Regions from separate parts of the Cutibacterium acnes genome, predicted to be linked through region 1. Evidence: riboswitches for the same ligand, from Rfam matches in the RefSeq annotation. Region 1 holds a riboswitch; the other holds the start of a gene.
What was found. Region 1 has a riboswitch for thiamine pyrophosphate ahead of CPA42_RS00615 (bifunctional hydroxymethylpyrimidine kinase/phosphomethylpyrimidine kinase). Riboswitches for the same ligand answer to the same signal wherever they lie in the genome.

Region 1 (4,477 bases):
GTGGCCGCCAAAGCAGGGACATCGGCCACCTGGACGTCACCGATAGCGACAACCGGCAGGCTGCTCGCCCCTACTAAGGCCGGATACCCCTGAACGCCGAGCGGGGAGCGGCCCGATTCCTTGGTCGGGGTGGGTCGGAACGGTCCCGCACCCACATAGTCGAGCGCATCAGCGAACGGTTCGGCCGATCTCACGAGGTCCAAGGTTCCCGTGGTGTAACCGACGATCGCGTCGGGGCCCAGCATCGCCCGCGCATCACGCACCGGCAAATCCGTCAATCCGACGTGCACCCCGTGGACGTTCCCTCGCGCCCGTATGGCCGCCCAGGCGACATCGGCGCGGTCATCCACGACCACCCGCGTCGCGGGGTTCGCTCGACGAACCGCCTCGCCGACCTGCAAAACCAGACTGAACAGATCACGAGTGGACAATTCCTTGGCCCGTACCTGCACCATCCCGGCACCCGCCCCAGCGGCCGCTGCCGCAGTCTCGACGGTGTGCCGACCAGTCCCCGACGTCACCAAATAGCACCGCAGGTCTAAAGTCATCTCATCTCCTATTTTGCGGTTCTCGCCGCCTCGTCAAGGGCGTCACGCAGCTGCACCCGAAAACTTCCGGGTCCGCCAGCACGCGCTGCCGCAACCTCCCCGGCCACGTCGGGCCCAGCATCAAGGAATTCCCGAGCCATCCGAGTACGCACCGGGACTAGCCCGATGGCCGTCGGGGCGAGCACCCAAGGGGTTCCTCCGGGCCGCGCGGCAACGGCGGCGGTGAGGCAATGGTCCATCGGGGCCCGACAACACCCGCCCACAGGGCAGCGCGTCCCTCAGAGGGCATCGACGTTCCAGCCGAGGCCAGGCGCGCAACAGACACAAGTGTGGTCATATGATCTTTGTGCTGACGAGCTAGTCAGACCCGCAAAGCTTGGTCGAAGAACTCCAATTCGTGACGGCAGGCCGTCAGGTAGGCATGGGCAGCGCGAGCCCTGGTGACGGCGGAGGCGTTCTGGAAGGCTTTCTCCACCAGACCGATGGTGTGTGACGCCCCCTCGACGAACTCGGGATCCCCATAGGTCTGCAACCATGAGGCGTAAGGGTGGTCGTCGGGAACGTGCGGAACCTTGGCACCCAAGTGTGCATAAAGCCAGAAACAAGGCAGTACCGCTGCCGTACCGACGACGTAGTCGTCACCCAATGCCCGGGCCAGCAGAAAGTCCGTGTAGGCCAAGGTCACCGGCCCGGCAACCACGTCGATGTGATCCCCTAACCAAGAGCGGTGCAGTTCTGCCTCCTCAACAAGGCACGCCTGAGAGGACTGCGCCCACCACACTGACTCCTCCGGGTCGACAGCACGAGCCGCCAAGGATGCCAAAGCTCGTGAATAGTAGGTGAGGTACTGAGCGTCCTGCCCCAGGTAGAACTCGAAGGCCGGCTTCGACAGGGTGCCGTCGACGAGAGCGGCAACAAAATCCGAGTCCTCAATGCGACGAGCGATGTCCCCACTTGCTTGCCACAGGGCCGTCGTCCATGGGCCGGCTGGGGCAACCACCGCGTCCGGTGCAGGCTCTGCCGATCCAACCAACCCTTGCGGGGATTCCAAGGGGTCGATGGGCGCAAACCACGCCACTGCCGAGGCGTCCTTGGCCAGCCGACGTGCCCGATGGGAGTGGTCCACCGGGCCGTGGCCCTTACCGACGTTCAGCGCCGACCCGTACTGAATCGCTTCGTGCAGCCAGTCGGTGACCCACGCCAGGGCATCCCCCGGGGTGTCACCGGCACCCAACCGGGTCGCCAAGGCTGAGGACAGTGAGCACCCGGTACCGTGGGTGTTGGTCGTCTTCACCCGCGCCGCCGGGACGGTGTGCATTGCTCCTTCCGGCGTCACCCACATATTGTCGACCCGCTGCGAATTCAAATGCCCGGTCTTGACGACGACAGCCACTCCCGTCTCAGCCGCCCACCGACGAGCCTGCTCCACGGCCTGCTCCGGGGTCGTCGCCGGCTCGCTCCGGCACAGCACCGCGAGCTCCGGAATATTCGGGGTGATGACGGTTGCGCGGCGACAAAACTCGCGCATGGCAGCCTCTGCGTCGGGGGCAAGAAGGCGGTCCCCGCTAGTGGCGACCATTACCGGATCGACGACGACTACCGGCGGTCGATGCTCGTCGAGGAAGGTCGCAACCGCGTCGACGATCTCAGCGGTGCCGAGCATTCCGGTTTTGACGGCGTCGATTCTCACGTCATCACTGACAGCGGCCAGTTGCTGGACCAGGAAGTCGGTCGGCGGGGTGTGGATGGCGCGCACCCCTTCGGTGTTCTGGGCCACCAAGGAGGTGACGACAACCATCGCATATCCACCTGCCGCGACGATTGATTTGGTGTCGGCTGCGGTGCCAGCTCCACCGGACGGATCGGTACCCGCAATTGACAGGACGCGGGGAATTGTTCCCCGCTCGGCAAGCGCATCACTAGTGGTCATCTCGGACATCCCTTCGCCAGTACGAACTAGATCAGGTTCCACGGGTGTGATCTCAGCGCCACCGAGGCGCACCCCGTGTCCAAAGACCAGTATGTCACCCCACCACAACTTGCGCTCCGCCGCTGAAAACCGACCGAACACCTGCAAAACTCCTACAAAAGTCGTTGGCAAGGGTCCATTAGGCGGTGACAGCGCTATCGTGGGAACTGGTCGAAGTTCACCGAAGGACTTCCGACGAAGTCGTGTGAGGAGCAGTCATGACGAACTTCCAACACATTTATCAACGCAGCTACCCTGTGAGCCCGGATGGCAACCCTTTCGTGCAGAACGACCTCGGCCGCTACACCCAGAACCACCCTGTACCGCCCGATGACGTCGCTGAGCGCAAGGCATACCTCGTCGGCTCGGGCATCGCCTCGCTTCTTTCCGCTGCCTACTTGATTCGCGACGCCCAGATGCCTGGGGAGAACATCACCATCCTCGAGGAAATGTCAGAACCCGGCGGCGCGTTCGACGGAGCAGGGGATACGGAGAAGGGCTTCATCGCTCGCGGTGGTCGTGAGATGGGGCAACACTTCGAGTGTTTCTGGGACATCATGAAAGACATCCCAGCCTTGGAGATGCCCGAACCCTACAGCGTTCTGGATGAATTCCGGATCGTGAACGAGAACGACCCCAACATCAATCCGTGTCGGATTATCAATAATCGCGGTCACAAGCGCGACGCCTCAAAGATGGGGCTCAACAAGAAAGGCCAGCTCGACATCGTGAGGCTCTTGCTGGCCAAGGAGTCGGACACCTACTACAAGTCGATCGAGGACTGGTTCGACGAGGACTTCCTGCAGTCCACCTTCTACCTGCTGTGGAAGACGATGTTCGCCTTCGAGCAGTGGCAGTCCCTTACCGAGCTCAAACGGTACATGCACCGCTTCCTGCAGTATCTTCCCGGTTTCTCGAATCTGTCCTGTCTGCGATTCAGTCGCTACAACCAGCACGACTCCTTCGTCGTCCCGTTGGTGAAGTGGCTCACCGAAAAGGGCGTGAACTTCCAGTACGACACCCTCGTCTACGACGTCGACCTAGAGATCACCGCCCACCGCAAGATCGCCCGCGGCATCCTGTGGCGCGATAAGGAGGGTGGCGAGCATCGCATCGACATGTCCGCCAAGGACCTGGTGTTCGTGACCAACGGTTCACTTACCGAGTGCACCGGATACGGCGACATGGACACCCCTGCCCCTTACCACAAAGACATGCAGGCCGGCTGGGAGCTGTGGCGCAACCTGGTTCGCCGCTCCCCCGCGTTCGGACGTCCCGATGTCTTCTGCGGCGACGCTGACAAGACGGTGTGGCAATCAATCAGCTTCAACTTCATCGGTCGTGACCACCCGTTCCTCAAGAAGATCAAGGAGCTGACCGGCAACGATCCGTTGTCCGGGCGCACCGTCACCGGCGGCATCATCACCGCCGAGGACTCGTCGTGGTGCATCTCGCTGACGATGAATCGTCAGCCACAGTTCCATGGCCAGCCTGAAGACTGGGGCGTGGCATGGGCCTACGGGCTGTACCCGTTCGAAAAGGGCGACGTCGTCAACAAGACAATGCTGGAATGCACCGGCGAGGAACTGCTCAAAGAGTACTGCTATCACTTCGGACTGCTCGACCAGTTCGAGGAGGTCAAGGCCCACACCAAGGTGCGAATCGCGACGATGCCGTGGATCACGGCCTTCTTCATGCCCCGCGGCAAGGGCGATCGCCCGGAGGTCATCCCGGACGGCTGCGTCAACCTGGCTTGCCTAGGCCAGTTCGTCGAAACCCCCGATGACTGCGTCTTCACCACCGAGGGTTCGGCACGCACCGCAATGATGGCCGTCTACGGCCTGCTCGACCTTGACCGTGACATCCCGCCGATCTGGCCAACCCAGTACGACATCCGCTCCCTGCTGGCCTCCGCCAAAACCCTCAACAATGGTCGCTTGCCCGGTAGCTGGCTGTTGTC
Region 2 (4,477 bases), 810 kb from region 1:
AACAATCAGCTCTAGACCTCATCGATTCGCGTCCCTTAACGCGCAATCAGAAGAATCTTGTTGCCCTAGCCGTCGTCGGAAATATCTCCGAGTTCTTTGATATCTTCCTCATTGGTTTCGTCGTATCCGTCCTGACTAAGCCATGGAATCTGACTGGCACTGAGGCGGGCGTCATTCTCGCCTGTTCCGGTCTGGGGACGGTCATTGGCGCCATCATGTGGGGACGTCTTGCCGACAAGATCGGACGCCGCTCCTCTTTCTTCTGGTGCGTGCTCCTGTTCGTCGTGTTCACTGTAGTATCAGTGTTCACCCCAGATCGTGGCTGGATTATGCTCGCCATTTTGCGTATTGGCGTGGGGATCGGAGTCGGCGGACTTAATATCACCTCGATTCCCTACGTCCAGGAGTTCGTGCCTGCTAAGCAGCGCGGTCTTCTTGCCGGCCTGGCGTCGGTATTCATCCCCCTCGGTCTGTTCTTGGGGTCGTTAGCACAAAATGCACTGGGCGATAATTGGCGTGCCCTCATCGCTTTGGGCGCCATTCCTGTTTTCCTGCTGGTGTGGATCCGTTTCGTGCCCGAATCACCACGGTTCCTACAGAGTCATGGGCGTGATAAGGAAGCACGCGAGGCCCTAGCCTGGGCACTCGATATACCCGCTGACGACATTGGAGATTTGCCTGCCGTTGAACACGTCCAAGACGCTTCCTACTCACTTGTCTTTGGTAAATACCGCAAGAGTCTTCTCATCGTCAGTCTGGGATCATTCTGCTTCATTCTGGGCTCTTTTACGATTCAGTCGTGGGGCCAGACCCTGCTCAAGACCGGCTTTGGCAAGTCTCCCGAGCAAGTCGGGACCCTGTTCATGTTCGTTTCCCTGGCCGATCTCATCGGGCGCTTCCTATCAGCATGGCTGGCAGACCGCATTGGTCGGAGAGCCACCATGTTGTCGTTTGGCCTCATCGGTGCTGGCGGGACTCTCATCATCGCCCTTTCGGCCCGCCTGGGTTGGGGCTGGCAGATCTTCTTCGTCGGTGTCCTCATTGCGATGGCCTTCGCCGACGGCGCCTTCGGCATCCTCAATGCTTTCGGCGCCGAGCAATTCCCCAACGAAGCTCGCTCGACTGGTCTGGGACTGGGCTACGGCATCGGCGCCACCGCCAAGATCATCGGTCCGGCGCTTATGGGACTCATGGTGGGCGGATCTGCCGTCAAGCAGAATGTCACCCTGGACGCGGTATTTCCGGCATTCATCCTGTTCGCTGTGCTGCTAGTCATTGGCGGTATGACGTACATGTTTGCCCGCGAAACTCGTGGCACCTCGCTCGACACGATCTGACCAATTAGATGATCCTGATGTCGAGGGCCTGTACCTGCCTCAAAGGATTGACCGAGGCCGTGACTTGACGGGGTGGTTTAGGGGTCCTCGACACGCCAGATCGAGCGGTGCGGAGTGATTTACGACGTTGACAGTGAGATCTGGAGGTTCTTTGGTGGCCTTAACGGCGTCCACGATGGATAGACGGCATTACAGGCCTTGCTGTCCTTTACAGTGATAGATGTTGTGCTCGTCACTGGTGGCTGCTGCAGTTGCGGAATCCAACGTGTCAAGTCGTCATAGGCCGTTGCACAGCATCTCTTTGTCCCCGACAGCTCTCCATGACAACGAGGTTTCGGTCTCGGCAACCTCTGACGTAGCAGCGTCGAGAACCTCAACGTCAGGGTCAAGGTGGGGGCTATGCCGGCATGGTGTCACCCGGATCTTTGCCTGGTTGGAGCTGGTTTGAGACGGCATTTCCCGATTAGTAGGGCGAGGACCGTCGTGAGCGCACGGCACGGCGGTAGGTTAGAAGGCAACGACGCGGGAGCCCACTGATCGCTGTGGGCTGAGAGGGCGCCACGAAGGTGCCGACCGCCGGAACCTGTCCGGATCATGCCGGCGAAGGGAGTGGTTGACATGACTGAATTGTCGAATTTGGTGGCGGAATCTGTAGAGCGATTACGCCGAGACAAGCCGCTGGTGCAGTGCCTGACGAACATCGTCGTGGCTAATTTCACCGCTAACGTGTTGCTGTCTGCAGGGGCGGTTCCTGCCATGGTCGACAATCCCGAGGAATCCGAGGGATTCGCCTCCATTGCCGACGGTGTACTCGTCAACACCGGAACTCCCTACCGGGAGACCGCTGAGGCCATGATTGCTGCTGCGCGCGGTGCCGCAAGCAGCAACACACCATGGGTACTTGACCCGGTGGGGGTAGGCATGCCATGGCGCACTCGGGTGGCCCTGGATACCTTGGACGTCGCCGCTCCAGCCGTCATCCGGGCGAACGCCTCTGAGGTGTTGGCATTGGCCGGTACTGGTGCCTCCGCTCGAGGTCCGGAGGCAGGAGATGCTGTTGAGGATGCCTTGGCGTCCGCGACTCAGCTCGTCCGCCGTTACGGCTGCGTAGTGGCCATTAGCGGCCCCGTCGATCACATCCTCGATGCGGACCGGCATGTGATCGTGTCATCGGGGCATGAGTGGATGACGCGGGTTACTGGAGTTGGGTGCTCACTGGGAGCTCTCACGGCAGCCTTTGCGGGAATCCAGAATGACCACCTCATCGCGGCCGTGTCCGCGACCGCCATGTTGTGTGTCGCCGCCGAACGGGCAGCTGAGCGCAGTGCTGGTCCGGGGGCTTTCGCGCAAGCTCTTGTTGACGAATTATTCCTGGTATCACCCGACGAGGTTGGTGAGCGGGGAGGGCTCCGCGATGTCACGGCCTGAATTTGATCTGTCGGTTTACCTCGTCACCGACACCGCCCAGTGTGGCGGACCTGACGAGGTTGTTGAGACCGTGCGCCACGCTATCGCCGGCGGGGTGACTCTGGTCCAATTCCGCGACCACGACTTGTCCGATGACGAGTTCGTCGCTTTGGGGCGACGCGTCAGAGAGATCTGTGTGTCGGGAGGGGTGCCCCTCATCATTGATGACCGCGTACATCTCGTTGCCGAAATTGGGGCCGATGGTGTCCATGTTGGGCAGTCTGACATGCCGGTCGACCAGGCCCGTGCGATTCTGGGCGACGATCTACTCATCGGCTTGTCCGCTCAGACTCCCGCCCATGTGGAGGCCGCCCTGTCCCAGGGGCGTGACATCGTCGACTATCTGGGAGTTGGGGCCCTGCATGGTACTGGAACCAAACCTGAGGCTGGGGAGCTCGGCCTGGCTGAGATTCGTGATGTCGTCAACGCCAGCCCGTGGCCGGTGTGCGTCATCGGTGGGGTGAGCGCATCCGATGCTCAAGACGTAGCCCGGGTGGGATGTGACGGCCTGAGCGTCGTCTCGGCGATTTGCCGGAGTACCGACCCCAAGTCCAGTGCACGGGAACTTGCGGAGGCGTGGCGTACGGCGAAGGAATGATGACCATGGCCTGGTGTGGAGACGTGCACAAATGGCCATAGATGCTGGCATCTTGTTCAGATGAGCGGACCTGGTGCGCAGCGTTCTGAATCAGGCGCGAAGGCACCTTAAGATGACCGTCATGAGCACTTTTGACGCCACTCGTCGCGCCTCCAAAATTTCCGTTGTCGGTGCTGGTTCAGTCGGTTCTTCACTGGCCTACGCCTGCCTCATCCGTGGATCGGCCGGCCTGGTATCCCTCTACGACATCGCCAAGGACAAGGTCGAGGCCGAGGTGGCGGATCTCGCCCACGGCACTCAGTTCACCCCTGCTTCGGTCATGGGCGGTGCTGACGTCCACGACACTGCTGACTCTGACGTCGTCTTCATTACTGCTGGGGCCAGACAAAAGCCGGGCCAGACTCGCCTAGACCTCGCCGGCGTCAACGCCAATATTTTGCGTTCCCTCATGCCACAGCTCGTTGAGCAATCCCCGAACGCCCTGTTCGTGCTAGTGACCAACCCGTGTGACGTCCTCACCGTCGTTGCCCAGGAGGCCACCGGATTGCCCGCCAACCGTGTTTTTTCCACCGGTACGATGCTCGACACCTCGCGGCTGCGTTGGCTCATCCGTCAGTGGGCCAACGTCGAGCAGCGTCATGTCCATGCCACCATTGTGGGCGAGCACGGCGACTCGGAGTTTCCGCTGTGGTCGACAGCCAATATCTCCGGTGTACCGATCCGCGACTGGGCAGTTGACGGTAACCGGGTGTTTACCGAGGATGTACTGGCTGACCTAGCCCACGAGGCGGCTTACGCGGCTTACAAGATTATTGAGGGCAAGGGCGCTACGAACTACGCCATTGGCTTGACGGGCGCTCGTCTAGCCGAGGCTTTGCTCCGTCCAGGCCGCTCCGTTCTGCCATTGTCGAGCGTCATGACGGACATGCACGGAATATCGGGGGTGGCCCTATCGATGCCCTGCATTGTCTCCCGTGACGGCATTGAGGGGGTCGTCCCCGTTGCTATGGATACCGAAGAAATCGCTTCTCTCAAGGCTTCAGCGGAACGGCTGCGTGACACTTTGTCATCGATC

Region 2: linked by a shared signal. The riboswitch ahead of thiM (hydroxyethylthiazole kinase) and the one ahead of CPA42_RS00615 (bifunctional hydroxymethylpyrimidine kinase/phosphomethylpyrimidine kinase) in region 1 are both predicted to bind thiamine pyrophosphate.

The regions. Positions count from the first base shown of each region.
Region 1 is NZ_CP023676.1:130,858-135,334, reverse strand. It holds gene CPA42_RS00630 (thiamine phosphate synthase) at 1-548, opposite strand, end outside; gene CPA42_RS00625 (hypothetical protein) at 557-733, opposite strand; gene CPA42_RS00615 (bifunctional hydroxymethylpyrimidine kinase/phosphomethylpyrimidine kinase) at 910-2,487, opposite strand; TPP riboswitch at 2,470-2,564, opposite strand; gene CPA42_RS00610 (oleate hydratase) at 2,736-4,477, shown strand, end outside.
Region 2 is NZ_CP023676.1:935,867-940,343, forward strand. It holds gene CPA42_RS04745 (MFS transporter) at 1-1,337, shown strand, start outside; gene CPA42_RS04750 (hypothetical protein) at 1,614-1,793, opposite strand; TPP riboswitch at 1,850-1,963, shown strand; gene thiM (hydroxyethylthiazole kinase) at 1,932-2,765, shown strand; gene thiE (thiamine phosphate synthase) at 2,752-3,402, shown strand; gene CPA42_RS04765 (L-lactate dehydrogenase) at 3,515-4,477, shown strand, end outside.